DNA from 3 places in the Phormidesmis sp. 146-33 genome. Region 1 is predicted to be linked to each of the others. Evidence: predicted binding sites of a transcription regulator. Region 1 holds the regulator's gene; each other region holds the start of a gene.
What was found. Region 1 encodes NtcA, which controls nitrogen genes in cyanobacteria. Its sites were predicted from a motif close to TTTGTANNNNNNNNTACAAA; they were not measured.
Positions count from the first base shown of each region.

Region 2: rpoD (RNA polymerase sigma factor RpoD) is a predicted target of NtcA. The motif match lies at 9,040-9,059, and genes of this name have one in related genera.
Region 3: ACJ2PR_RS22335 (MSMEG_0572/Sll0783 family nitrogen starvation response protein) is a predicted target of NtcA. The motif match lies at 985-1,004, and genes of this name have one in related genera.

Region 1 covers NZ_JBJPHU010000032.1:39,659-49,453, forward strand. The annotation lists gene murI (glutamate racemase) at 1-150, opposite strand, end outside; gene ACJ2PR_RS14940 (N-acetylmuramoyl-L-alanine amidase) at 182-1,951, opposite strand; gene ACJ2PR_RS14945 (cation:proton antiporter) at 2,636-4,081, opposite strand; gene ACJ2PR_RS14950 (carbon-nitrogen hydrolase family protein) at 4,265-5,077, opposite strand; gene ACJ2PR_RS14955 (hypothetical protein) at 5,255-5,416, opposite strand; gene ACJ2PR_RS14960 (hypothetical protein) at 5,796-6,269, shown strand; gene ntcA (global nitrogen regulator NtcA) at 6,329-7,000, opposite strand; tRNA gene ACJ2PR_RS14970 (tRNA-Gly) at 7,516-7,587, opposite strand; gene ACJ2PR_RS14975 (hypothetical protein) at 7,742-8,239, shown strand; gene ACJ2PR_RS14980 (alpha/beta fold hydrolase) at 8,331-9,221, shown strand; gene ACJ2PR_RS14985 (tetratricopeptide repeat protein) at 9,443-9,795, shown strand, end outside.
Region 2 covers NZ_JBJPHU010000050.1:22,822-32,616, reverse strand. The annotation lists gene ACJ2PR_RS19755 (response regulator) at 1-145, shown strand, start outside; gene ACJ2PR_RS19750 (DUF4340 domain-containing protein) at 153-884, shown strand; gene ACJ2PR_RS19745 (TIR domain-containing protein) at 1,580-2,500, opposite strand; gene ACJ2PR_RS19740 (carotenoid oxygenase family protein) at 2,692-4,221, opposite strand; gene ACJ2PR_RS19735 (folate/biopterin family MFS transporter) at 4,276-5,739, opposite strand; gene ACJ2PR_RS19730 (chlorophyll a/b-binding protein) at 5,934-6,110, shown strand; gene ACJ2PR_RS19725 (ester cyclase) at 6,315-6,743, opposite strand; gene ACJ2PR_RS19720 (TetR/AcrR family transcriptional regulator) at 6,829-7,404, shown strand; gene rpoD (RNA polymerase sigma factor RpoD) at 7,640-8,773, opposite strand.
Region 3 covers NZ_JBJPHU010000064.1:9,111-18,905, forward strand. The annotation lists gene ACJ2PR_RS22330 (MSMEG_0569 family flavin-dependent oxidoreductase) at 1-869, shown strand, start outside; gene ACJ2PR_RS22335 (MSMEG_0572/Sll0783 family nitrogen starvation response protein) at 1,065-1,547, shown strand; gene ACJ2PR_RS22340 (Nit6803 family nitrilase) at 1,767-2,792, shown strand; gene ACJ2PR_RS22345 (MSMEG_0568 family radical SAM protein) at 2,798-3,886, shown strand; gene ACJ2PR_RS22350 (MSMEG_0567/Sll0786 family nitrogen starvation N-acetyltransferase) at 3,907-4,401, shown strand; gene ACJ2PR_RS22355 (sll0787 family AIR synthase-like protein) at 4,401-5,360, shown strand; gene ACJ2PR_RS22360 (MSMEG_0565 family glycosyltransferase) at 5,386-6,552, shown strand; gene ACJ2PR_RS22365 (MSMEG_0570 family nitrogen starvation response protein) at 6,555-6,842, shown strand; gene ACJ2PR_RS22370 (diguanylate cyclase domain-containing protein) at 6,917-7,867, opposite strand; gene ACJ2PR_RS22375 (response regulator) at 8,066-9,795, shown strand, end outside.

The sequences.
Region 1 (9,795 bases):
CACAGTTAAGCCCCCGACACCGCTATCAAAGATGCCAATGGGGGCGTTACTGGAAGGTTTTGGGTCTAAATTAAAATTGGCTGGTCTGCTTGAATTTAAATCTTTGTTTGAATGACCGGACTGTCCCATTGTTGAATTTTGACTCCTCACACACACACTCCTTAATCTATCGCCAAGCAAATTAACGCATGTACTGTAGAATACCGCGAGCGATCGCTTCTGCCATCTGTCTGCGATAACTTGCTGTCGATAATTTAGCAGCATCGTCGCGTCCTGTCACAAATCCGACTTCAACCAGCACCGACGGCATCGAGGTTTTTCTCAACACATAAAATCGAGCCTTGCGAACGCCGCGATCTCGGACACCTGTACCCTGCAACACACTGCTGTGAATCGATTGAGCCAACCCCAACCCGCTATCAAAGTAGTAGGTTTCAAGCCCGCTGATATCCGGTCGGCTCATGCTGATTGCGTTGGCGTGAATGCTGACAAATAGAGTGGCGTTAACTCTTTCGGCCAGAGCGACGCGAGGTTCTAGATCGAGATCAATATCGTTCGATCGCGTCAAAACTGCCTGCACGCCCTGCTGTTCTAAAATCGCGGCGACTTGTCTGCTGATGTCCGTAACGATTTCTTTTTCCTGCAAGCCTCCAATTCCCACGGCTCCCGGATCAGGGCCGCCATGACCTGGATCGATCACCACAACCCGCCGTCCGTTGGGCACTCGTGGCACCGTTGGAATCGGATTGGTCGCAGGCGGCACAGGAATCGTAGAACCCGGTGAACTGCTCGGAGGTGAAACCGCAAATAGCCCCGATCGCCGTAGTTGTAGGGCAAGCAGTTGCCGACTCGGTTGATTGATATCGCCAATTTGTACCCCGGCCGCTGGAGACAACAAAATCGCCACCGTACGGGCATCTTCTTGTCTCAGCCGCACCTGTAATAAAGGACTGTTGGCAGAAAGGCTCGGCCCGCGCACCGATCGATCCAACTGAGCCGACGGAACGGTGATGCGGTAAGAACTAGAAGCCCGATCCCATCCAGAGGTATAGGTGATGGGACGATCAGCCCGAATCAGAAGTTGGCGACTGCCCTCATCCAATTCGACCGCTTGAATGGTAGCCACGCCGCCCTGATTTTGAGCGATGGGTGGCGGACTGTTTGGCGGATTGCTCGGTTGAGGCGTGGAGGCCGTCCCCAACTGGGGCAACAACACTAAGCCATTTGTCCCGCTGGGAGTTGCCTGCCAATCAGCGCTATTGGGCGAAACGGTCAGCGTCAAACGCACCACAGAAGCCTGAAGCTGAGACACTTGAAGCCGACTTGCCCCATTGCGATCGCTGATAAAGTTGCGAGAAGTCAGATTCGGCGAAAGGGCTGACCCGTATAGATCAATAAACATCTGTCGCCGATCGCTGCTTCTGATCGATCGCACTTGTGGAGTGCCCCCCGTCATGCGGATAAAAAACCCATCCGGAGTCGGCTGCACGTTTTGAATAAACGATCGGGTGCTAACACCGGGACTAGAAGAAATAGGCGACTGAGTGGGAACCGTCACAGAATTGTCAGGCGCGCTGGCAGTCCTGTCTACTTGCGGCGTGGGTAACTGGACGCTCCACTGTTGAGGTGTGGCCCCGCGAAATTTGACCTGGCTGGGGTCGATCGTATAGCCCGATGCCATCTCAACGACAATCCGCGTCGTGCCGCGATCGAACTGACCCACCCGCACCGACTTGATCGCCCCACTGTAAGATTCTGTGACGGCGGGGCGACCCAGTATGACCCCTGGTAAATCAATCACCAATCGAGTCGGATTTGCAATCAGTTGGGCCCTGGGCTGCACCCCATTATCAGTTGTAAACTCTAAGCGATTTTGACTCGAATCAAACCGCCAAAACTGTAACCTTGCGGCCTCAGCAGCCGAAGGAAATAGAAATAGAACAAAAGGCAAAAGGTAGAAAAAAAAGTAGAAATTTAGCCTTCCTTTTTTTAGGTTCCTATTTTCTATTTCCTGTTCAAATACGTTGCGTTTCAAAGTCATCGCTCCTTGTTTGCCGCGCATCGCGATCGGGTTAGAAAATCACCACAGTTCCTATGATTAAGCACATTTTCAAGCAGACAAGAAAGGGCCGGGTCAGAAAAAACCTTAACCCCGCCGTTAAATTGAATCACCATCAGACGCAGACTATTAAACATTAGACACTGGACTTTAGACCAACCGCTTGAGGTTTTGGATCATTTCGCAAAGAAGTTCGATAGTAAACATCCAATCAGATCTAAAGCCCAATCTTTTTGACTTCTATTTTGCCGTCGTTGCCTATTTAGTCTTCTCCGATCGTCCCCTCTTTTCTGGAAAATTCTGCTTTATTCAGTAGAATCTTTTGCACCCTTGAATTTGGCAGACGCAGATCTCAGTTCTCAAGTTTCGGAAAGTATTTATAGAATTTTGAGCAGAGTAATCCTTCAGCATGAAATTTTTAAACGCCTGCCAGTTAGTATGACCGCCCATCTATCTCGTTTGTGAACTTAGATTTAGGCTACAGCATTCTAATATAGTTGCCTTCTTTGGAATATATTTTTTCGGCGATCGCCTGTCCGTATCTTTACGCAAGCGATCGCCGACTAGTTTCACATATCAGGACTGTGGACGATCACCCACCGCGTCTTCGATCAGCCCTTCAACCGCCGAAACTTCGCCCGTCAAACCTTCTGAAGACGCTTCTTTAGAAAACACGACGCGCAGCAGGGGAGGTGCAATAAATGTGGTGAAAATCACCATGACCACGATCGCCGCCTGCAATGACTCCGACAACACGCCGCTAGTCGCCCCAATCGCCGCAAACACTAGCCCCACTTCGCCTCGCGGAATCATCCCCACGCCGATCGCCAGTTTGTTTAAGTCTGGCTGACCCCACAGCGTAAAGCCCGTCACGACCTTGCCTGCGATCGCCACGATGATGAGAAAGGTCGCCATGATCAAGCCTTCCCGATTGCTGGCGACAAACGGATTCAAGACGCTCACATCCGTGCGGGCACCGACGACAACAAAGAAGATTGGCACCAACATATCGGCGATCGGCTCGATCTGTTCTCTCAGTTCTTTACGCTTCTCGGTGTCCGCTAAAATCAGCCCCGCCGCAAACGCGCCCAAAATCGCCTCAAGCTGAATCACGACTGCAATGTAAGACAGCAAAAACGCAAAAACCAGGGAGACAATTAACAACTGTCCACGAGTTCTCAATTCGTTGACCAGCGAGATCAAAAACGGATTGAGCAACAGTCCCAGCCAGAGACTCCCGACCAAAAAAACTGCTGCACTGATAATCAGATAGACAATGTTGCCTACCTGCACTTCGCCTGTTTTAGCTAATCCTGCAACCACCGCCAGCACAATAATCCCTAGCACATCGTCTAAGACAGCCGCCCCAACAATGATTTGACCTTCTTTAGAACTGAGCCGCTGAAGCTCGGACAAGACTCTCGCTGTAATGCCAATGCTGGTCGCCGTCAGAGCCGCCCCCGCAAAAATCGCTGGAACTGCTGGAACCGCAAAAATCGTCATCAATCCCGCTGTCCCCATCGCAAACGGCAGCGCCACCCCAACGCAGGCCACGATCGCCGCCTGTGGGCCAACTCTCAGCAATTCTTTGAGATCTGACTCTAGCCCAATCTCAAACAGCAAAATCACAACGCCAATCTCTGCCAACACCGAAATTACTTCACTCTGGGCAGCAAAGGTAGCATTTAACTCAGCAGGACTGACGTGAGCCGACATCTGAAGCATTTGCATGATCAGAGATCCACTCGCGTTGCTTCCTCCGGTTGAAAACACTAAAAGATGGAGGGCAGAAACCCCGATCGCGACTCCTCCGACCAACTCTCCCAACACCGGAGGCAGATCAATGCGGGCGCAAATTTCTCCCCCAAGTTTGCTGGCTAGATAGACAGCGACCAAACTCAACAGCACGCCTGCCAGCACGAGAGAAGGATTTTCAGTCTCGGCGGCAGTCGCCAAAATCGGAGGGATGACAAAAACAGAATCGTAAATAGAAGCCGTTATCCAGGCGAAGGGATCGATCATGGTTCACTCAAAATCGTCCCTTCCAATGGTACAAGCTTCTTTACATTGTGGAGTGTGGAGTCAGGAGTGTGGAGTCAGGAGTGTGGAGTCAGGAGTGTGGACTGAGGAGTGAGGACTGAGGACTGAGGAGTGAGTGAGACAAGTCAAAACCCATTCAGAACTCATTCAAAAGTCCTTACTGCTCTAGACAAAGACTCGGTGTTGGAGAGAGGGCATTTGGCGGCGGACTTGTTCGAGACGGGCGGGTTCGATCGCCGCGATCGCCACTCCTGGTGTGTCGCCTGCATCTGCCAAAATCACGCCCCAGGGGTCAACAATCATGGCGTGACCGTGGGATTGACGCAGCGTATTGTGTCGTCCGGTTTGAGCGGGGGCAATCACATAACAGGTATTCTCGATCGCTCTCGCCTGTAGCAAAACCTGCCAATGATCTTTGCCCGTGTGTGCCGTAAACGCTGCGGGGACAAACAACACCTCTGCTCCCATCTGTGATAGTTGACGATATATTTCTGGAAATCGCACGTCATAGCAGACTGACAGCCCCAGGTTGCCTAGCTCTTTGGTCGGGTAGACGGGCGGCATTTTCAAGCCAGCAACGACCATCGACGATTCGCGGTACGTGTTGCCGTCGGGCAAATTGACATCAAAAAGATGTACTTTTTCATAGCGAGCAATTTCCTGACCATTGGGGGCGACCAGCAGGGCGGTGTTGTAGACTTTACCGTTGCCAACCGGGACAGGGTAACCGCCGCCCAAAATCGTGACTTGAAAACGCTGCGCCATTGTTTTGAGAAACTTTTCGCTCTCTTGAGCAATTTCCTCAGACTGGGCTAGTTTTGCCTGCTCGTCTCCCAAAAAAGAAAAGTTTTCTGGCAACCCAACCAGTTCCGCTCCTCGACGCACCGCGAGATCGATTAGTTCTTCTGCCTGCGCCAGATTCTTGTGTAAATCGGGCAGACTATTCATTTGAATTGCAGCAGCCAGGTAAGACTTCATGGGTTTAGCTCAAAATAGCGGGTAGGTAGAAAAAGCATTTTAAATCTTGAGCCGTCCCCTAATTGCAATAAAATTTTGCAGATGTCATCTAACAAAAGCATCAGGCGATCGAGACTCTCGACCTACTCATACTTTAAAGCCACAGAAAACCCATTGATCCCTGCTTTTTGTTTTGAGTTAAGCGTCTCCTTTGACCAACGTCCGGATTAGTTGCCAACCTGTCCAGCCGATCGCTGAAACCAACACTACCAGCATCACCAGAGACAGCGCTGAAAAAGGAGCAATCAGCATCATCAGCAGCAGCCCCAAGAGTAAAATCATCACGATCGAATTGTTCACAACGAGCGTCTCCCAATTTAGAATCAGGTTCAGTTTAATCAAGAGAGCTAACTCAATGCCTCTAGCGATAGCAGCATTTCTGTCGCGTAATTGTTGTGAACATATGAAGAAACTTTTTGATTTATAGTCTTTTGCAAATCTTCTGAAATCACTGAATCTTCTCAAGGCGTTTGGGCTAGTGAGAATCGCAAAATCAGAAAGCGATTGCCTTCTTTTTGACCAGATTGAACCATAAAAGTTTGCGCTATGATAGCGAAGCTATTCCCTTGGATAGAACCCTTTGATGGTAGGAATCTTTAGCCATCTAGCGCAGCCTCACACAAGGGAATCAACGCTCAATCATCCATCCCTTTTGGAACGCAACCCCGGTGAGAACCCTATGGAAGAGTGGCAAAAAGATTTTTCTGAACTGTTAGAAACGATCGCGGATCACATCGAAGGCTTCTTTGTTGAAGTGTCGAGAGAAGTGACAGAAGTGGTCAACGTGTTTGTAGAGCTTTCTGACGAGCTTTCGGCACAGGCACAAAATACCTTTACAGATGAGATTGACCAATACATTAATGAGCTAGTCAACCCCGTTTTAGAAGCCTATTTTGGGTTTGAAGGCATGGTCGGAGAAGCTGCCCAACCGATGATGCAAACTGTAGAACCGCTGCTCAACCAACACCCCATCTGTGTCGGCTGTCGTCACTATCATGGGCAAGCCTACAACGGCAACGTGCTAGTCTGCGGAATGCACCCCTACGGCGTGGGAGAAGGACTAGACATCTGCCCTGATAAAGAATTGACCCGCTGGAAGTCACCCTACCTCAATTCAGAAGGTCAATTTCTATTTAGAGAAGACGATTGGTAATAGGCGAGGTGTGAAGCCTGAAATTTGTACGCCTTCAGGCTTCGCCGACTGGCTAGCGATCAGGTAAACTGCTGACTCAAGGTGACTGGATTGTGGACAGTGATCTTCTTTTTGTGAATAGAGATCATTTTGTCCTGTCGCAAGTCTCCCAGCAGACGAGTCACGGTCACCCGCGTTGAGCCGATCGCTTCTGCAATGGCTTGATGAGACAGCTTGAGGTCGATCGTGATCCCTTCTTGACTGGGCAGGCCAAAATCGCGACAGAGAATCAGCAAGAAACTCACCAGACGCGACCCCATATCTCGATGCGCCAACGTTTCGATCATCATTTCGGTTTGTAGAATTCGAGACGACAGCCCTCGCAGCATTAGCAGACAGAGTTCGGGGTTGTCTTTGAGTGCTTTTTCAACCTGCTCAATTTGAACAGACAGCAACTCAACCGATGTGAACGCAACCGCATGATAAAAGCGATCGGCGCGTTGCCCGGTGATCAGTGACAGTACCCCAAACACGCTGTTTTCTCGCAGTAAGGCAACCGTAATCTCCTCACCCGCCTCATAAACTCTCGAAAGCTTGACGGCACCTTTGACTAAAAAATAAACTCGTTCTGCGGGGTCGCCTGGAAAGAAGATCGTTTTGCCTCGCTCAAACGTCTCAACGACAGGTGGAAAGGCACCGCCCCCAATCTGGCGAAATAATGCTGCAAGTGGTCGCTCTTTGGTCACTACCATGTTCCTTGTCGAACTCGTGCTCTTAAACTCTCTTGATTGACCTGGCAACGGTTTTTACTTGGCTGTCAGATGATCTGTAAGAGATTGATGACTTTAGAACACTTAAACTTACTCTTCAAGCAGTTTTTGTGCTCGATACTACACTATTCTGCCAGGTAGTTGAATTTTTGCAGGGATTGAGCTAAGTCTCTAACAATTGCTTAAGGTTTGAGCTTAAATTCGTCGTTCATCTGAAGATTTTTAAGATCTGTTACCCATCTTAATCAGGCTGGAAGTCAATAGATTAATCAATAGATCGATTCAAAGATCAATTCAGTAATAAGCTTGTCAAAAAGTACGTTGTGAGTTGAAGATTTCAGAACGATGACCGTGTTGAAGAGCGGTATTACCCAGCGTCAAGGAGCTTAATTTACCGAAAGCTCTAGAGACTTTTAGGGTGCTGCCTTTTAGTCGAAGACATTCAACTCTTGCATTGAGAATTCATCAATCTGGGATTAAAAAATTTTTAATTAAAAAGCGGGTAACGCGATTCGAACGCGCGACATTCACCTTGGCAAGGTGACGCTCTACCACTGAGCTATACCCGCAAAATTCGGACAAGTTCTACTATTGCAGATACTCATAGAGATGTCAAGCCTGAAAAACCAAAAAGCCGGAAATCAGGAAATCGCATCGCTTCTCAGCATATAGGATGTAGAAGGATGAAAAAAGAACATCCATACTCCTTACCTCCTACTTTTTATGGTTCAATACACGCTTGCTCAAAGTCCCGAAGTCATTCTCACGGTCTCTGGTAAGGATTCTGCCAAAGCTCGCGAGAAGGCAATGGATCAACTGATGGAACTAATGGATGACGGCAAACTGCCCACCGAGCTAACGGATGGCTTTGGGCCGCAGCACTTTATCGAAATTAAAGATCAAGGCGCGATCGCTTCCAGTGATGAAGATGCCCTCAATCAAGCCGTTCAGGTTCTTAGCAGTCTGGCAACCCTCAAACTCAAGGCTCAAGAATCACGCTCTGAAGCGCTGCAAGTTCGCGAACAAATCGACATTCTCTTTACGGATGAGCTAGTCAGCGAAGAAGAAATCAACAGCCTCAAAGAAGGCTTCAAGGTTCTCAAAACCTATGCTCAGACCAACATGCGCTACCGAGAAGCTCGTTCTCAAGCCGAGACCGCTCGCGTTGTTCTTGACCAGGCGCTCCAGTCGCCATCAGAGCTAAAGAAATCAGGAAAGTAGGTGGCTTTAACTCAGAACGCGCTGGACGCTGAAAATTTAGACGTGAAATATTATGATGGAGAAGTCTTAAGAAAACTTCACAAAACGAACCGTGACAGTAGAGCAACTTCCGACTCCAGCAACTTTTGAGCGACAAACTTGGGAATGGCAAGGGCATCAGATTCGCTATGTGTCTATGGGGACAGGCCAGCCTTTGGTATTAATTCATGGATTTGGGGCCTCAATCGGACACTGGCGCAAAAATATTCCCGTTCTCGCTGAGGCTGGCTACCAGGTGTTTGCTCTCGATCTGCTGGGGTTTGGCGGTTCCTCAAAGCCTGAATTGGACTATAACCTGGAGCTTTGGGTCGAGTTGATCCGCGACTTTTGGGCCGCCAAGATTCAGCAGCCTACCGTATTTGTCGGTAACTCGATCGGCGGCTTGCTCTGTCTGATGCTGTTAGCCGAACATCCCGAAATCTCGGCTGGGGGCGTGTTGCTCAATCCTGCTGGAGGACTCAATCACCGACCTGAAGAGTTAAATCTGCCATTGCGGATGATCATGGGTACTTTCTCAAAAGTTGTGAGTTCTCAAGCGTTTGGGCCATGGCTCTTCGATCGCGTCCGTCAAAAAGCTCGAATTCGCAACAGTCTCAAGCAGGTTTATCGCGATCCTGATGCAATTACAGACGAGTTAGTCGATCTGCTGCACGAGCCGTCTTGCGATCCGGGTGCCCAAAAAGTGTTTGCGTCGATTCTCTCGGCTCCGGCTGGCCCTCGACCAACGGAATTGTTTCCTAAAATTAAGGTGCCGCTGTTGGTGTTGTGGGGCGAAGCTGATCCCTGGACACCGATCGCAGGCGCTGAGATTTATCGATCGCTCACTGACACCCATGATGTGCAATTTGTCGGCATCCCAGATACGGGGCACTGTCCCCATGACGAACGCCCCGAAGTCGTGAATGCCCAAGTGTTGGAATGGTTGGCCCAGAAAAAACTCTGAGGACGACACTGAGAACTTTATAAAGACGGATGCGGGAGGTGAGCGTATTTACGGATTAGCCTTGTCAGAAAAAAAGTTAGCCTCGGAACCGATAGGCTGATCAGATTTGAGATTGCAGGCTGGGGCAGACGAGACGCATCTCTGACCCTGCAACATTCGATCTGCTGAACCCTCAGTCTTGTTGGAAGAATTCAGCAAAGCGAGTTTAGAGGCGTGTACTTATGAGTGACCGGAATCAAGCACACGGTCAAGTGGAGAATGTGGGAGACGATCGCGAAACCATTTCTCCAGACATTCAGCCTTGCGATGCGACCCTGATTCAATCAGCAGACGTTCGTAAATCAGAAGCCGATCGCTTGCTCAGAGAGGGCATCGAGCAGCATCAAGCGGGACAGTTTCAACTCGCGCTTCAGCGACTCCAGCAGGCCCAAGCGATTTATTTGGAGATTGATGATCAGCAGGGCGTTGAGAAGGCTTTGGGCAGTTTGGGAATGGCTTGCTATAGCGTGGGAGACTATGCTGAGGCGATCGATTATTCTCAACGCAGTCTGGGCTTGGCTCAAAAAATCAAAAG
Region 2 (9,795 bases), on a different contig from region 1:
ACCTGTGATTTTGCTGACGGCTCATGCGATGGATGGCGATCGCGAAAAATTTCTCCAGCAAAGCGGCGCAGACGGCTACATTTCCAAGCCTGTCCTTGATCATCAAGTTTTTGTGGATGAGATCATGGCGCTATTGCCCTCGTAATTTTGCTATGAAATTTCAAAAAACGCCTTTAATTCTGCTGTTTAGCGCCCTGGTATTGGGTGGTTTTGTCTACTTTTACGAACTCAAAAAAGAGCCTCCGTCAACCGAAACTCAATCTGAATCCAGCCCTATTTTTGCCTTCAAAGAAGAAGACGTTCAGGCTTTCACCATTCAAACGTCAAAGCAGACGTTCAGTTTTGAGAAAATTCCTGTCAGTCAGAAGGGGACATCTTGGCAAATGACCGCACCAGAGAAGACCCTTGCGGATGCTGGATCGGTTGCCTTTTTGCTGAATTTGATAGCGACGAGTCGGAGCGATCGTACCCTTCCCACGCCTGTCACTCGCAAGTCAGAATTTGGATTGGAACCTGCTGCTTCCACGATCGAGATTAGACTTGGTAACCAAAAAACTCATCGCCTGCTCCTCGGCAAGCCCAATTTTAACCGCAGTTTTCTCTACGCCCTGGTCGATCCTCCTGCAAAACCGGATCAGGATTTGAACGTGCTGCTGGTGCCGATCGAGTTTCAAAGTGCTGTTGACCGACCGATCGCCGAATGGAAGCAACTCAAAGAGAAGCCAAAAGCCAGTCCGACTCCGATCGCTTCCCCGTCTCCCACTGCAAGTCCGACCAGTTCACCCACTCCAACTTCGACCAGTTCGCCCATCTCTAGCCCCGGCGCATCGTCCAGCCCGACCAGTTCCCCGACCCCCAAAAATTCACCCAGTCCAAGCAATTAACTCAACTTTATCTATTTGAAAGTAGAAGGCTTCTAAAGCCTATTGGAAGAGCAACTGATCGCTCAAACTTTTGGGAGCTTCGGCTTACAAACCAGGATTGCAAAAAGTCAAAGGTGGATTTGAGACACCAGAACTGCCTTCACTTTGGCTTTCTAGCCTTTGGATAAAGTAGAGCAAATTTGGAATATGTTTGATCTCTGAATTCTAAGATTTGTTCTTAAATGAAATTGTCATGTTTTCAAGTGTTCTCCGGAAATTTCCGGGTTGTCTGATTGCGTCTGTGAAATTTAGATAGTTGACTCTAAAAAGAATTGCTATCTATCATGTCTAACTCTGAAGAATCAAAGCCATCCTCAAAAGTAGAACTATGCGAGAAGTTGAATCAACTTGTTGTTGAAAAGCAACAGGAAGAACTACAGCTTCGACAAGCTCAGAATAGTGTACAGCCAGAGCAAAGTAAGGATAAAGGCTGAATTCATTACGCCACTTCTATTACTAGCTCCGGATGTTTTGAATCCAACCAGTACAGGTGAATGAAAACTGCTAGTTAAGGTTCTTCACATGTCTAAGGATAGATTGCTTAAAAAACTGGATCAATACGTGAAGGAAAAGTTAACCCTAGAGCATCGTATTAGACAGTTACAGCAGAAAATTAACGAAATTGAAAGGCAGTTAGGCGGGTAAAGGCGAGATTTCTAGGAGAGCCGACGGATTAGATAGTCAAAGCGTTCTCTGACTTCTGTGGCAACTTCTCTAGAAATTTCTTCAGGAATTCTGTCTTTAATCAATGTGAATGCTGAACTGTAAGCGCTAATTGGTAACGATGGAGAAAATGGAGGTTCAGTGAGTAAAGTGCGACTTTCAGAATAAAAACTGTAGTAAAGCAACTCTAAATATTTCTCAATTTCCCAGTAAAACTGCTCGATCATAGACATTTCTAGTTCGCTCAATTCACTCTTTCGGGCGATGATTTGCTGACCTACTTTTTGAGCTAAAAGCTTTCTATTCGTGAGCCAATCCAAAACCTTCTTATAGTCAGGGGACAGATCACCAATCATCTGACGCTCAATGTCAGAAATATTTTGTTCAAGTCGCTTTAATCTCATCTGTCCATCTTTGACTTGAGCTTGATTTCTGTTTTGTTGTTGATTCTCATTACGTTCTTCAATGAGTCTTTCAACAATTGCCCGAATTCCTTGAGCAACATCATAAAAAGCTTCATCCAAGTTGTCCCAAGTTGTAATTGGCTTTGCATTTTTTGGAAGAGCTTGAAGCTTGCTAAATGGAGCATTCTGCCAATCAACGGGCCGCAGGATAATTGGAATGACACAAGCTTCCTTTGCTTCATGACGCTGCATTGCTCGTTTAAGTTCAATGCCCCAACAGTAATTGGAGTTGATAAAAGCACTGCTAACTAGCAGCAAAATAATGTCCGCTGTGCCCAGGTTCTCGTCAATTTGATTCGCCCACTCCGTTCCTGCTCCAATCTGACGATCGTGCCAAGCTGAAATCACACCTTGCCTCTTCAAACCTGCAAGATGACTCGCCAGTTCATCCCTTAAACCCTCATCTCGATGAGCGTAGGAGAAAAAAACCTGGATGGACTCTCCCACCATTTTAGCTTTTGAGTAGATACTTTCCTTTGAGGAAATTATACCCTCATGTGCTTTAGTTCACAATCTCTTGACTTTATCCAAATTAGACCGCATAGCAGATCAGGTCAAACCGATTGCCGAGCCGGACTTCTGGTATTTTCACCATGTCAGTGTTTGAGCTAGAGAACTGACAGTTTTCAGACATCCATTCTTTAAGACTCAAAATAATTTGGCGTGAAGCTGCCGTGTAGTCCGTAGGGAACGTGGTGTTTGAGATGGAGACGAGCGATCGCGCCTTTTTCTAGGTCTTTGGCATCGAGAATGACAACATCGGTACGATCGTGTTCGCTGTCATAAACCATTGTGAATAACCAGCCGTCATCTTCATCGCCTTGAAGTTCGGTGTAAAGTCCTGACGAGTTGGCAGTTCCACGCGGCACAAAGACAGGTTCTCCCACATAGCCATTGGGCGCAGCGCTCCAGAGTTGACGATTGTTCGATTCGACATCTACTTTGAGAATGGCTTGAAGGGGCGCATTGCCTTCTGATGGGTGAGCCGCTCCTAGATAGGCATAGCGATGTTTACGTCCTGCTTTTGCCGGATGCACAAACGGAAATTCACAGCAGCGAGATTCTAATAGCTGACGCTGAACTTCTTTCGTCTCTGAATTCATGCGAAACCGCCACAACTGACCAGGGGCGAGCGCTTCAAACTTGGTTTCCCGATAGTCAGCACCCGGTTCAACAGAGGGCAAATTGTCGTAGCAAACAGAATCGATAATAATTTCGTCGCCCTGCTCGTAAGCGTTGGCGTGGTGAAAAACAAACCCAGACTGCGTTTCGAGAACGATCGGTTTGGGGCGAGATGTCGTATCGCGAGGAATCAAAATCACCTTAGTCGGCTGGTCAGGTTGAAATTGAATACATTCCCCCGCCGATCGCGTCCCCATCAAAAACGGCAGCGGATTGAACTTAACCGGATTTTGGAAAAAGATGCAGTAGTTGGGCGTGATTGCAAAGTCATGAATGAAGGCAAATCCCGGCACCGGGTAGTCATGACGACGCACCACTTGACCTTCGACATCCAATTCGTAAATATTGATCGTGAAAGACAGTCCCGCTTTGATCGAGAAATTCACCAAACAGGGTGCGCCGTTGTCAAACTGTGAAGACGGATCAATCCAGGGATGTGCTGCGAACGATCCACCGGGTTGAATGGCACCGTCAAAGAACTCTAGCCCCAGGGTTTCGAGCGATCGCGGGTCGAGTCGATGCGGTTCTGCGGCTTCCCACAGGGCGAGTAGTTTGCCGCCCCAGTAAAGGATTTGAGTATTCGCAATGTTTTTAATCTTGGTATCAAAAATGTTTGCCAGCCAGCCCCCAGGCTTTTGGGTGCCAAACACACCTCTGTGCAAAATCTTTCCGGCTTTCTGTTCAGCAACGTATCCCTCAGTGCGAACAAAGCGATTGCGAAAGTGTGCCCGACCGTTTCTGAAAGCGATCGCGCAAATCATTCCATCTCCATCAAACGGATGCTGAATTCGCTCTCCATTGACATCCAATAAGCCGGGGCCATTGCGATAGAGCGTTCCTTCTAACTCAGGTGGAATTTCGCCTTCTATGTCATCAATCCAGTAATCATATTCCTGTTCTAGAGAGCGATAGCCCTTTTGCCACTCTTCTGTGTTGTAGGACGTAATTGGAATAGTAGAAGCGTGTTCGTAAAGTTGAAACCCTTGCATAACCCTTCGCGTTTAAATTCTTTTTACCGACGTATCAAACAAGCAATCTACAATCTATTCTATCGTTTCCTCGACAGCCCTTGGTCTCTTCGACTTACCCGCCAAGGGGCGCGACAACTCTGAAACCAAATCCGGCAGAAATGGCTGTGCCAAATGCTTGGAGGCCGACGGATCGGAGTCGATCGCGAGAGTAGCTTGAGTCGATTCGCTCAGTTCGTCGTTCGCCGCAGGCAACCACCCCAAAAACGGCAGCGGCAACAGCGTCGTTAGATTGGTGATCACCACCAACACCCAGAGCTTGTCAAAGTTTGACTCATTCACGCCCAGCCAGTGAGTCAACACTGCACCAAACTCGTAGGAAACCAACCCCGCTAGATTCACGACTGACATTAACAAAGCAAACAGTGTCGCTTCTACTCCCAGAGGGCAGAGTCTCGCTGCCAAAACCAGCACAGGCATGTAGGCAATCTGTCCCAGAGCCGTCAACACCAAACTGTCACCCAGACTAAACCAGCGATCGTCGATTCCGATCGTTCGATTGGCATGGGTCACCAGCAGCAACATCGTCATTCCCAGGACAGAAGAAAGGACGATCGACCAGCCAAAAATCTTTCTAAATGGAACGGCCTTCAAAAAGCGCTGATAGAGCCAAATTCCCATCAAGGCTGCCACACTCGTCACTAACCGAACTCGTCCCAAAAACTCAGGCTCAAATCCCAACTCATTCGTCGAGAAGTAGAAAAAGGCTGATTCTGCTGTGGGAGTCGCCTGCCAGAGAAAGAGAAAAACCGTTGGCATCCAGATCGCTTTTTGAGTGACGGCCTGTTTGAGTTGCCCCAATTGATTCCGAACGATCGCCCAATCTGGCTTCTCACTAACGGGATCTTCGGCAATCAGCCAGGCTACCGCCGATACAATCAGCGGAAAGGTCGCCGTAATCGCAAACACCGTCCGCGTGTCGAACTGTTGTAACAACGCACCACTAAAGTACGCAGTCATCAAGCCCCCCACCGCAGACGACCCCCAACAAAGGGCTTGCAGCGATCCTGCCCCACTGACCGATTCATTTCGCGCCCGTTCGACCACCAAAGAATCGACAATTACATCACTAATGGCGATCGACATGGAGCCAAGCGCGATCGTCAAGGTGGCCGCTAAGGGGGAGTGAACGATCGTCGCCAATGCAACCCAGGAAGCTGCGCCCAAAAAGCCCGATAGCACCAGATAAGGCCGCCGTCTATAGCCAAAAATGGGCAACCCATCCGAGACAAAGCCAAACAGCGGCTTGATCATCCAGGGCAGGGCGACAATCCCCAACAGGGCAGATACATCCGCTGGACTCAGCCCCAACTCGTCTTTCAAGAAAAAGCTGACTGCCAGACGCGACAATCCAACGATTCCTTGTACAAAGTAGACCAGCAGGATTGCGATCAGCTCGGTTGAGGGTTCGTGACCAAAGAAGAGTTTCTCTATCAGCGAGTCTTTGAGCTTGGTTAAACTGGAGGAGGATACAATCATTGATGATTTGTTACAAATATCAATCAATAGTTCCCATGATAGCGGCATATGCCAGAGAAGCTGAAAACCCCGTACATCTCGTCATATATAAGAGAAACTTATCACAGACTTCAGAGATTTGGAGTTAATACTTTGACACTTTCTGTAATATTGCTTTACATTAGAGAAAGCTAATGCGTTCAAGAGTAACAGTCATGACTACAAACAAAGTAACTGCTCCCGTTGTCGAAGACCGCAATGCTTGGAAATTTGGTTTCACTCCCCAAGCAGAGCTTTGGAATGGTCGGTTTGCCATGATCGGTTTCGTCGCTGCTCTCATCACTGAATATTTCTCTCACGAAGGTGTGCTTCGCTTCCTAGGTCTGATGTAGGTTTCCTTTCAGTTAAGTTTTGGTCAACCTTAAAAGCTAGTTGATCGGGTTCTTCTCACGAAGGGCCCGTTTTTTTATGGCCATAGTGGTCAGGTTAGAGTTGCCCAACCGTTCCTGCTGAGGGACTGCAAGTAGCCCCTACGAGCCAATTAGCTAATAACTCCGCTCCAGCAGAGTTGTTAGCTGACTGGCAACTACCTGAATCTAGGCTGGCATAAGCCCAAGCTGCTGCATCACTTCCAGCAAATTGCACTCGTACCACCACTCCACAATCTTCCCGTCAGCAATCCGAAGCAAAGTGAAATCGTTAACTTTGACAGATTTACCTGTTGGCGGAGTTCCCAAAAACATGCCTGTGTGGGTTCCCTGGATAGTCGTGCGATAGACAATTTTGTCGCCTTCAGCAATCACATCTTCCATCGTGTGATGAATATCAGGAAATCCTTGAAAGAGAGTCTTGTTGAATACTTTGTTTGCTTCTAATCCGACGATTGGTTCTGCTGCACTGTTGAAATAATGCACAACGTTCACACTCACTAATTCATCCCAGGTTCTTGTCCAATTAGGCTTTGTGCCCCACCCATCTTGAGCGAAGCGTAGCGCGATCGACTTATTTTGTTCAGTTTGGGTCATTATGTTTTTCCTCTTTTGATTTACCATGCAGTCGTGTATGGTAGAACTGTAGCAACCTCATTAGAGAGTGTCAATACACTACTGTATGGAAAAAGAGACTGGATCAAAACTAGGTCGGCAAGACTGGCTGACGATCGGTATCCAAACCCTCATAGAAAAAGGGATTGAGGCAGTTCGGGTTGATCCTTTAGCCAAATTATTAAATGTGACCAGAGGCAGTTTTTATTGGCACTTTAAAAACCGGGACGACCTCTTGGAAGAAATATTGCATGAGTGGGAAGCTCGTAATACCAAAAGCATTATCGAGCAGATTGATGGCTTAAACAGTTCTCCTAACGCCAAGTTATTGAGTTTGTTGGAGGTTGCTGCCGAAGACAATAATTTCTTAGAAAAGGCTGTCCGAGTTTGGTCATTCAACGATGTTAAGGCGGCAGCAGCGATCGCGCGCGTTGACAAACAGCGATTAGATTATCTCCAGAATTTGTTTCTACAGCTTGGATTTTCAGAGATAGACTCCAAAGTACGTGCCCAAATCGCTTACTCTGTAAGGCTAGGTTGGTTTGTTATGGCATCTTCAAGCTATGCATCAGAGCGTTTGACGGAAATTAGACTCATTCACACTATCTTGACTCAAACAAATAATATTGAAGCAATGCCCTAATTGCTAACCTAAGAATCTCGAAATCAAAGGCTCCGCAATTTGATTCTTCATCATCCTTAAAATGAGAGTCAAGGTTGCGATCGTCAGCCTGATAAAACTGAAGAATAATCTCTGTAGGTTGTTCGATTGTCATGAACTGCTCAATCTTTACTTTTTTCACTATCCAGGATCTTCCAAAAATAAAAGATCCAGTAGTTTTGTCGCCACTGGATCTCTCAAATTTGTGAACTGAAAATTATCGGATGTATTCCTTCAAAACGCTGTTGCGGTTGGGGTGACGCAACTTACGGAGGGCTTTGGCCTCTATTTGGCGAATCCGCTCACGAGTCACATTGAAGATTTGTCCGATTTCTTCTAGCGTCTTCATGCGACCGTCATCCAGACCGTAGCGCAATCTCAGCACATCTTTCTCGCGAGGGCTGAGGGTTGCCAAAACGCCTTCCAAATCTTCGCGCAGCAGATTTTTGGACACTTGATCTTCAGGAGTTTCGCCGTCTGACTCGATGAAATCACCCAAACGAGAATCTTCTTCCTTCCCGATCGGCGTTTCCAACGAAATCGGCAACTGAGCAGACTTGGCGATGAACCGCAGCTTCTCGATCGTCATCTCCATGCGAGTTGCAATCTCTTCTTCTGTCGGCTTGCGACCCATTTCTTGAGACAGCAGCTTGGTCGTCTTCTTGATGCGAGAAATGGTTTCGTACAAGTGAACCGGAAGGCGAATCGTCCGAGACTGGTCTGCGATCGCTCTGGTGATCGCCTGACGAATCCACCAGGTGGCGTAGGTTGAGAACTTGTAGCCCTTTTCGTGGTCAAACTTTTCAGCCGCCCGAATTAGCCCCAGACTGCCTTCTTGAATCAAATCCTGGAAGGACAGACCCCGGTTCATATACTTCTTGGCGATCGACACCACCAATCGCAGGTTAGACTGCACCATCTTATCTTTGGCCCGACGACCCAGATGCAAGCGATGTCTGAAGGCAGTCAGAGGCATGTTCACCTCCACAGCCCATTCTTTATCTTGAGGATCACGGTTCAACTTTTCAGCCAGCCGAACTCTAATTCTTTCGAGTTCTAGCAGATCTGCGATTTTGCGCGCGAGTTCAATTTCTTCGTCAGCCCGAAGGAGGCGAATCCGACCAATTTCCTGCAAATACAGTCGAATTGAGTCTTCGGTGTAGTGCTTTTTCTTGGCTTGCGCTCGTCGGCGGGCGGTCTGGGCCTTGCCTGACTTACCGTCATCATCAGCTTGCGCGTCAGAGTCGTCAGAGTCGTCTTCTAGGTCATAAAGCTCAACCTCGGTGTCGAGGGCTTCATCAGAAGGACTAGTGATGCCGAGTGCTTCGAGTACGTCGTTGGCCTGGGTCATGCCGCGTTCCTCATGCTCCTTAGATAGTGAAAGTGGAAAAAATTAAGCATTGGAGAACGATAGTCGTTCAATTCTAACTGCGGTAAGGCTGTCAGTTGTTCCCTGCTTTGACTGGTTGCAAGGTACGCGGGGACGTAGCTTTGAGCAACCCATTTTGTTGACCATGAGAAAGTGGAGGTACACTGCTTCCCCAACCAAATATCTGTTGCTGGGTAGAGGCACCGATGCACAGTTCGCTATTGTCAAGTGTTTTAAATGTCTCCCCGATTGTAGCTTTTCTCACAAAAGTTGCACCCTTTTTCTGTTGCTTCATCTGCAAAGTTGAGAGAATAACGGATTCAAATCTTACTTGCTCCACGCTGTTGCAGTGACAAGAAGGCAGGTGCCAATGGGACTAAGGTTCCTGCAAGGAGACAAAGATTAATGGGCATAATCGCTGTTTCCAGGTGCTTCAGCAGGAAGTTCTGCCTGTGTATTAAGTCTCGCTCAAGTACCACCCCCACATCAACTTAACGATCGCGAAACTGTGAATTTACGGCTCTTAATGTAACGTTAGCCCAGTTTCATAAGTTTGATCCAGCCTATTCATTAAGTTAGATGATCTTTTTGAACTTCTGTGGTGGAAAAATGATCCGCCTTAATCATTTCATCCTACTCAATGCCGTCAGGTCTCCATTCTTGGAAGTATACAAGCTGTAACCGGGTGGGCGATATGCGATTAGAAGTTTTGATGAACCAGATTTCAATTCATCAAAAAATATGTCCTAGGGTCATGGATTAGATAAGCCTGACGAATCGATTTGTACCTATGAAAACAAAACTGACCTTTACAGATTAAGGTGCTCCTCTATTTTGTAAAGGCTTTGTAAAGGCAGACTCTTCTAGCCGGGGTTTGAGCCGCTAACCAAAATTACAGGTTCAGTCGATCGCAAATCAACATTTTTAGTCGGCCGTTAGCGTCTATCCCGCTTCAAAAGGCAGGGAATTGATAGAGTGTCACCCCCTGAAGTATTGACTTGAGA
Region 3 (9,795 bases), on a different contig from region 1:
TGCCAAAAATTGCCGAACGGCTGCCTCAAGACATTGTACAAATTCATTCATCTACTTACAAAAATCCGGAGTCTTTACCTGACAAAGCCATTCTCATCGTGGGCACCGGACAGTCAGGCTGTCAAATTGCCGAAGACTTGCATTTAGCAGGTAAACAAGTGCATTTGTGTGTCGGAGGTGCGCCCCGATCGCCGCGTCGATATCGAGGAAAAGATGTGGTCGAATGGTTAGATGCGATGGGTTACTATGACTTGTCGATCGCCGACCATCCTCAAAAAGAAAAGGTGAGAACAAAAGCCAACCACTATGTCACCGGGCGCGATGGTGGACGTGAAATTGATCTTAGACAGTTTGCTTTAGAAGGAATGCAGCTACATGGACGGTTAAAAACAATTCATCAAGGACAACTAGAGTTTTGGTCTGACTTACAACACAATTTAGATCAAGCTGATGCAGTTGCAGAAAGCATTAAACAATCAATTGATGGCTTTATTGAAAAGCAGCAAATTCAGGCACCGATAGATCCTCCTTACACACCCGTTTGGCAGCCTCAAATAGAAGATTTAACCCTCAATTGCAAACAAGCTAATATTGGAGCGGTGGTCTGGTGTACAGGCTATCAAACAGACTTTAGCTGGATTGAAGTTCCGGTCTTTGATGGCAAGGGTTATCCGGGACATGAGCGAGGCGTAACTAGCATTCGAGGACTGTATTTTTTGGGATTGCCGTGGCTGTATACCTGGGGTTCGGCTCGATTTTCGGGCATCGATCGAGACGCTAACTATCTCGCCGATCGCATTGTCACTAGACAGAGAGTTTCCGATCCGAGTACGTGGAGTGTCGTGAACGAATTTCTGATCGGTTCGTAGTCGTGATGACTGAATGGCAGCTCACCTATTGATTTAGACAGGTTATCTGAGAAGGATTGCGATCGTTCTGACGATTATTCTTTCCATTCCTGGTCATATCGTTAGACCTAATTTTTTCGTATTCCCAGATACAAAGTTTTGTTTGAATCAGCCATTAATCTTGCATCACAATCAGTTTGTTAGAGATGAGGGAATATGCCTGAAGTAACGACTCCTGCCCATCAAGCGGGTGATTTCTTTGTCGACTACGAGGAGAAAGTTTTTCCAGATGTCAAAGCAGAACCGGGCGAGAAGGCGTTAGTGACCTTTCACACAGTGGCATTTGAGGGGTCGATCGGATTTGTCAATCTGCTGCAAGCGACTCGTCTACTGCGTAAAGGGTTTGAAACGTCGATTTTGCTATACGGTCCGGGGGTGACTTTGGGCGTACAGCGTGGCTTTCCCAAGATTGGCGACGAAGCGTTTCCGGGACACCAAAACTTCAACAATCAACTCAGCAAATTCATGTCTGAAGGTGGCAAAGTCTACGCCTGTCGCTTTGCTTTGCAAGCACTTTATGGTCACGGTGAACCTTCATTGATTGAGGGGATTCGTCCAATTAGTCCGCTTGATGTCTTGGATCTGGTGTTGTTGCATCGCAAAGATGGCGCGTTTATTTTGGACACCTGGACACTGTAAAAACCTCAAGCTTGGTCGAAAATCTCCACCGAAAATCTTCACTTGGTTTCAGATTCGGGTGCCCCCTAAATTTCTCACGAGTAGAGGACTTTGAATCTAGTTCCTGCTGACCACTTTGAACCAAAATTCTTGTCTTAAAGTCGCCCAATAAGGGGGGGTGGGGGGCAGAAGCGCTAGACGACACGAGAAACCCGATCGAGACGTTAATGAGGCGTGAATATGTTACCCATTGTCCGAGCGGCGGCGGTGCAGATCAGTCCTGTGTTGTTTAGTCGAGAAGGAACGATCGAGAAGGTATTGAATGCGATCGACGATGCCGCCAAACAGGGCGTACAGTTGATTGTTTTTCCCGAAACGGTTGTTCCTTACTATCCTTACTTTTCCTTCGTTCAGCCTCCGGTTTTGATGGGCAAAGAACACATGCGGCTTTATCAAGAAGCGGTAGAAGTTCCGAGTGTGACAACGGAGGCGGTAAGTCGGGCGGCGCGATCGCATCAGATGGTTGTCGTTTTGGGCGTAACTGAACGAGATAACGGATCGCTCTACAACACACAATTGATTTTTGATGCGGATGGTTCTTTGTTGCTCAAACGCCGCAAAATTACGCCCACCTATCACGAGCGGATGGTCTGGGGGCAGGGAGACGGATCAGGGCTAAAAGTGGTGCAAAGTGCGATCGGTAAACTCGGTGCCCTGGCCTGCTGGGAACATTACAATCCGCTGGCTCGATTTGCGCTGATGGCTCAACATGAACAAATTCATTGCGCTCAGTTTCCAGGGTCAATGGTGGGGCAGATTTTTGCAGACCAGATTGAGGTGACGATTCGCCATCATGCGTTAGAAGCGGGGTGTTTTGTAATCAACTCGACAGGCTGGCTGTCTCCAGAGCAAATCGCCCAAGTTACCCCAGATGAAAAGCTGCAAAAAGTGCTGAGTGGGGGCTGCAATACAGCAATCATTAGCCCTGAAGGTGTGCATCTTTGTCCGCCGATCGTCGAGGGAGAAGGCATGGCGATCGCTGACCTCGATTTTTCTCTCATCACAAAACGCAAACGCATGATGGATTCCGTGGGTCACTATGCGCGTCCTGACCTACTTCAACTACAAGTCAACACAGAATTAAGAACGTCGGTTGAAATAGATTCTAGAACAGATTTTCGCGTAAATTCTGATTTCAATCTAACCGGATTAGAAATGCTAGAAGAACGTCTGAACTCTGATCATTCCATCATTCTTGATCAATAAAGTGAATGGATAAACAACAGCTAATTACCAATCTTCAGTCACAGGGATTAAACCTGATCGAGCATGGAATGGGAGCGTCTGGACGCAAAGGCGGCGCAGGGCCCTCGGATCACAAAGCGATCGCGATCGACAATACAACCGTGATGGTTCCCGTCTTCACCAGTGCGGCGGCTCAATCACCCTACAGCGCACGATTTGATGCGTCCACCAAGCAAACCATATTGGAATTGGATGGAGCCGCGATCGCAGCGATTAATTTTCCTTCTCAGCCCAAGTTTTATAGCTTGACAACCGCAGATGGCATTCCCTACTGGAAGATCGCGTTGCTGCACAGCCGAGACGTATTGGCAACCACCGTTTTGCAAACCTGTACACGCTATGGCGATGTCACCACTTCCTGTCAGTTTTGCGCCATTGGTCAATCGTTGTCAGCCGATCGCACGATCGCTCGCAAATCTCCCGCTCAACTCGCAGAAGTCGCAGAAGCCGCCGTTCGACTCGATGGCATTCAGCACATGGTGATGACCACAGGAACGCCCAACACGAGCGATCGGGGAGCCGCCTACCTAACTGAATGTGCCAGAGCGATCAAAAATCGGGTTCATCTACCCATTCAGGCTCAGTGTGAACCTCCGGATGATTTTGTCTGGTTTGGGCGACTGAGGGACGCAGGCGTAGATAGTTTGGGAATGCATTTGGAGGCAGTCAGTGCAGAGGTACGATCGCGGATTATGCCTGGTAAAGCAACGGTGCCGATTGATTACTACTTTGAGGCGTTTGAGGCGGCCGTTCGCGTTTTTGGTTGGGGACAGGTCAGCACTTATTTGTTAGCAGGTTTGGGGGACGATTTGCCGACGCTTTTACAGGCTTGCGATCGACTGATTGCGATCGGTGTTTATCCCTTTGTGGTGCCGTTTGTGCCAATTAGCGGAACGCCTCTCGCGACTCATGCGCCTCCTAGCAGTGAGTTTATGTACAGTCTTTATCAGCAAGTTGGTGGAATGCTCGATCGGGCTGGAATGTCCTCAAAATCAATTAAAGCAGGCTGTGGAAAATGTGGGGCCTGTTCTGCCTTATCGGTTTTTGAATCTTAATTCCAGCAGTTTTTCTAGCAATGTCTTATTTATTCAAACTCGCAATCACACCGTCTGAAGTTACTGCTTATTTTGCCTTGCGTCATGCAATCTTCGTAGCGGAGCAATCCTTATTCTCTGAAAGTGACGTGGATGAGATTGATACGATCGCTCACCCTATCATTGCGCTATCTCAAAGCTCTACATCGTCCATTCTCGGTATCGTTCGTATTTATGAGCCAGAACCTCGACTCTGGTATGGCGGTCGGTTAGGCGTTCATCCAGATCATCGGCGCGTTGGTCGGATTGGTAAAGGCTTGATCCACAAAGCGGTGACAACGGCCAACACCTGGGGCTGTGAGAAATTTTTGGCAACGGTACAGCTACAAAACGTGCGATTTTTTCAACGACTGCACTGGAATTTTCTAGAAGAAATCACCGTCTGCGGACTGCCGCATCACCTGATGGAAGCTGATTTGAGCTACTACCCGCCCACTTCTGATCTGCATCCCGCCCTGTCTCAGGAAGCGTCGTAATGTTAATCGATCTGGTCAAACGGTTACAGAAGTCGATCGGCATTCTACACAAGCAGGACATTCAAGCCGTTTCTTGCCAACTCGCTCACGCCCAATCCTCCTCAAAAGTGCTGTTGGGAGATGACTGCGCCGCCATCTTGGATGGGACAAGCTACCTACTGCTGGCGGCTGAGGGAATCTTACCGTCCCTCGTCGAAACCGAACCCTGGTTTGCAGGCTGGAGTGCTGTGATGGTGAATGTGAGCGACATTTACGCAATGGGAGGACGACCGATCGCCATTGTTGATGCAATTTGGAGTCAGTCTACCGCCCTGAGTATCCCTTTAATTGAGGGAATGAGGGCCGCGTCTCAGGCGTACAATGTGCCGATCGTCGGCGGACATACCAATGCTCACAGTCCTTATGATGCGTTGTCTGTGGCGATTGTGGGGCGAGCGAATCGGTTGATCACGAGTTTTGGGGCGCGATCGGGCGATCGGTTGTTAATGGCGACTAATTTTCGGGGTCAGGCTCATGCTCGATATCCCTTTTGGAATGCGGCAACTAAAGCTGATCCAATGCAGTTGCGGCGAGAGTATGAAATTTTGCCGTTTTTGGCAGAGTCAGATCTGTGTGATGCCGGGAAAGACATTAGCATGGGCGGCATTGTTGGCACGCTGTTAATGCTGCTAGAAACGTCGGGCTGTGGGGCGGTGCTCGATTTGGATGCGATTCCCCATCCGGCTGAGTTGTCGCTAGAAGATTGGCTGGTTTGTTTTCCGAGCTATGGGTTTTTGTTGAGTGTTCGACCAGAGAACGTGGAGGCAGTGCAGGCGCAGTTTCGTCAGCAAGATTTAGTCTGTGAAGTGGTCGGAGAAATCGAGCCGACTCATCATTTAGTGTTGCGATCGGGTAATCAATCCGTTCTGTTTTGGGACTTAGCTAAAGAAAGCCTGACTGGATTCTCTACAAGACAATAAAAGTGAACAGAGATAAGAGGTTGTCATGACTCAGAAATTGCGAATTGCGTTACTCACCTATTCGACAAAGCCACGAGGTAGCGTCATTCATACGTTGGAGTTGGCAGAAGCGCTGCATTCACAGGGACATTACGTTTGTGTGTATGCATTGGATAAGGATGGGTTGGGATTCGACCGCTCCCTTGCCTGTGAGGTTAAATTAGTTCCTGCTCAACCTGCTCCTGACAACATTGATGATTTGATTCATCAGCGCATTCAAGAATTTGTAAATTATCTATTCGCTTCAGGTCAAGTTTATGATTGTTACCATGCTCAAGATTGTATTAGTGCGAATGCGTTATCAATTTTAAGATCGCTCAAAAGAATTCCTCACTTCATTCGTACTGTTCATCATATTGAGGATTACGAAAGTGTCTATCTACAGCGTTGTCAAGATCGATCAATTCGCGATGCTGATCTGTGTTTTTGTGTCAGTCATCGCTGGCAAATTGCGCTTGAGCAAACCTACCAAATTAAGGCGCTTAGAGTAATGAATGGAGTTGATCAAAATCGTTTCTCTCCCATTCCCAATCGTACTGATTTTGCATTAAGACAGCGATTAACCTTACGAGGCAATCCTATTTATCTAACCGTTGGCGGCATCGAACCTCGCAAAAACTCGATCGCTCTTCTCAAGGCATTCATCGAAGTCTTGGCTTCTCATCCCAACGCTCAATTAATTGTGGCAGGGGGAGCCACGCTATTTGATTATCAAGACTATCGCGACGAGTTCTTTGAGCTGGCAGAATTGGCAAATGTGGCCGACGCACTGATTTTCCCCGGCGTAATTTCAGACGTAGAATTACCGGCCCTGTATCGACTGGCTGACGCTTTTGTGTTTCCGTCGGTCAAAGAAGGTTGGGGATTGGTAGTCATGGAAGCGATCGCCTCTGGCATTCCGATCATCACGGCCAATCAGCCTCCATTTACCGAATTTCTCTCGTGCGATCAGGCAATCTTAATCGATCCCCATTCCTCTACAGCGATCGCGCAAGCCATGAAAACAGTGATCCACCCCGAAGTCTCAAAGTCATTAGTACAACAAAGTCGAACGGTCTGCGATCGCTACACCTGGGAAGCTTCTGCAAAACAACATGTTGCCCACTACAATCAGTCACTACAGCTTTGTTCTCCTCAACCGACGGTTTGTTAACCATGCCAGAAATCCGCTTTCAAATCGAACTGCCCGACGGCTCCCAAGAAACCTGCTATTCGCCCTCGCTGATTGTCAAAGAATACTTCACCCCCGGCAGCGAATATGACTTAGAAGATTTCATCACGCGATCGCGCACTGCTTTGAGAATTGCTAGCGATCGAGTCGAAGCAAAATACGGCCGACCCTGCGGTTTAGCCTTGGGACAACTCCAAGAAATCGAAGCAATGGCAGCCCAATTTCAGCACTTACCCCAACCCAAAGTTAAACTAATCGGCTTTGTTGAATAGCAGGTTTGACAACAAGAGCGGAACATCGAAGCCAAAAAACTTACTCGAATTCACATTAAATTCAAAACCGAGCCTCACGCAATCTGTAACGTTGCTTCTGAAATAACAACGCGATCGCGCCCCTGTCTCTTGGCTTGATATAGCGCTCTGTCTGCCACCTCGATCAAAGTTGTCGGCATGGTTTGAGCGGTAGGAATCATTGTTGCAACACCTAAGCTAACGGTCACATAAGGACAAACCTGAGACGCTTGATGCAAAATCTTCAGCGCTTTGATTTGAGAGCAAATGTGGTTAGCAAGATCGGTGACTCCGCTGATTGGCGTGTTAGCCAGCACGATCGCAAACTCTTCTCCTCCATAGCGAGCCATCAGATCGGTAGAGCGCTTTCCTGCCGATCGCAAAACCTGAGCCACTTGCCGCAAACAGCGATCGCCCGCTTGATGCCCATAGGTGTCGTTAAACGCCTTAAAGTAATCGACATCCAACAAAATCAGAGAAAGCGGAAACGGTTCTCGTGTCGATCGCTTCCATTCCTGCTTGAGATGAAGATCAAAGCATCGACGGTTCGCTAATTGGGTCAGATCGTCACGCCAGACAAGATCCTGTAACACTCGATTGGTGGCTTCTAGCTGTTGATGCAGACGGGTTTGCTGAGTTAAGCATCGTAACCGCTGCCGCAAAACTGCCCAATGAATTGGCTTTGTCACATAGTCGCTGGCCCCTACCTCAAAAGCGCGATCGACTGAGATTTGATCGTCTAATCCAGTGATCATCAAAATTGGCGCACGATGGTCTAAAGCGTGAAGTTTGGCACAGCAGGTAAAGCCATCCATCTCACTCATCAGCGCGTCTAGCAAGACTAGATCGGGTTTGAGTTGGCGATAGAGATGAAGACCTTGTTGCCCACTGTCTGCTTCTACAACTTGATAATTCTCCTGCTCAAGCAACTTTCGTAACTGAAGTCGTGTAAAAAGATCGTCATCAATCACCAAAACTAGAAGGGGGTCGCCGTTAGAAAAAGACATAGCGGGCACTCAAAAATAATAAGTCAACCAGATAAAAAAACTCGCCTCAGTTAGAGTTAAGCGTATCAAAAAAGCACAGTAAAACTACGCTAATTTGACGTAACAATTCATGCTGTAAAAAGAAAAACACCTGCCTAAAGTTGTAAATTACAGTCTTACACAATATATTTCCCTTTAAAGATTTGATAAAGTTAATTTATGAAAATTCTTCTGGTAGAAGACGATCGACTCCTGTGCGATCGCCTCAAAGCTTCTCTAATTGAGCAGCACTATAGTGTGGATGTGGCTGCCGATGGTGAGCAGGGTTGGGCGTTTGTCGAATCGCTTGACTATGATTTGATTGTCCTGGATGTGCAGTTGCCTAGCCTGGATGGCCTTAGTTTTTGTCGTCGGCTCAGAGCGAAGGGCAATCAGGTTTTAGTATTATTGTTGACTGCAAAAGGGACAAGTACTGACAAAATTTTGGGATTGGATGCCGGAGCAGATGATTATGTCGTCAAGCCCGTCGTTTTGCAGGAGTTAGAAGCGCGAATTCGAGCCTTGTTGAGACGAAGCACTACGATCGCGTCTCCGCTGTTGGAGTGGGGACAGTTGTGTTTGAATCCAATCAATTGTGAAGTCACCTATGCTGGGGCACCGCTCACTCTTTCGCGTAAAGAATATGCACTTTTAGAGTTATTCTTACGCAATCAGCAGCGCGTTTTTAGTCACAGCGCGATTCTCAATCAGCTTTGGTCGATCGCTGATGACATGCCCGGAGAAGAAACCGTCAGAGCACATATCAAACGACTCCGACAAAAGCTAAAAGCAGCAGGCGCAGCGGACTTGATTGAAACAGTTTATGGGCTGGGCTATCGGCTCAATGCGGCATTTGCGAAAGTATCGGGCGATGCCAAAGATTCACAAGCAGCCAATCAACCCGTCGATCACGTTGCAGAGTCTCTAATCGAAACGGATCAGTGGCAGAGCGATCGACTTCAACTCATAGATCGCATGATTGTATTAGAACAAGCTGCCCAAAATTTATTACAACACTCACTAGAATCAGAGCTACAACAAACAGCAGAACAGGAATGTCATCGCTTGATTGGCACTCTGGGAATGCTGGGCTTATCACAAGAAGCCGTGATCGCTCAACAACTTGAACAACAGTTTCGGCAAAAGTCTTTGAGCCAAATCCAGGCTTATACCGTCTGGGAAAAAGTATTTGCGTTACGTCAAGCGATCGAGAGCGCTCATTCTCCGATCTCTACAAAAACGAAGGAAGCGAAAAAATCAGAACCGCTGCGATCGCTCTTGGTGAGTGATGATCAGGCGTTTCTCAATCGACTTGTTACTGAAATTCCGGCGCACCATTTGCAGACGATCGTATCTGATCATTCCTCTACAAAAGATGCCATTCGGCGGGTCTGTCCTGATCTGGTGCTATTGGATTTATCAAACGAGCAAGCGGCATTAGATTTACTCAAAGATCTGTCGCAAATGCCTCCTTTACCTGTGCTGGTGTTTGTGGGTGATGCAGCGGTGGATCGAGGCACGATCGCTCGCTATGGGGGACAGGAATTTTTGTCAAAACAGATTTCACCTAATTTGTTGCTGGAAGCGATCGATCAAGGCGTGGCGCGATCGTCCGAAGCCAAAATTTTGATTGTGGATGACGACCCCCTTTTCTTGCGCTTGCTGCGGGCCCTTTTAGAACCGTGGGGCTTGCAGGTGACGACGCTGAATGATTCGCTTAAATTTTGGGACGAGTTACAGACCATGCAACCTGATCTTCTAATATTAGATGTGCAAATGCCCGGTATGAACGGAATTGAGTTGTGTCAGCAGTTGCGAAATGATCCGCTTTGGGATTGGTTGCCGATTCTATTTCTCACGGGACAAAAAGATCCAACAACCATTCAACAGGTGTTTGCAGTCGGGGCAGA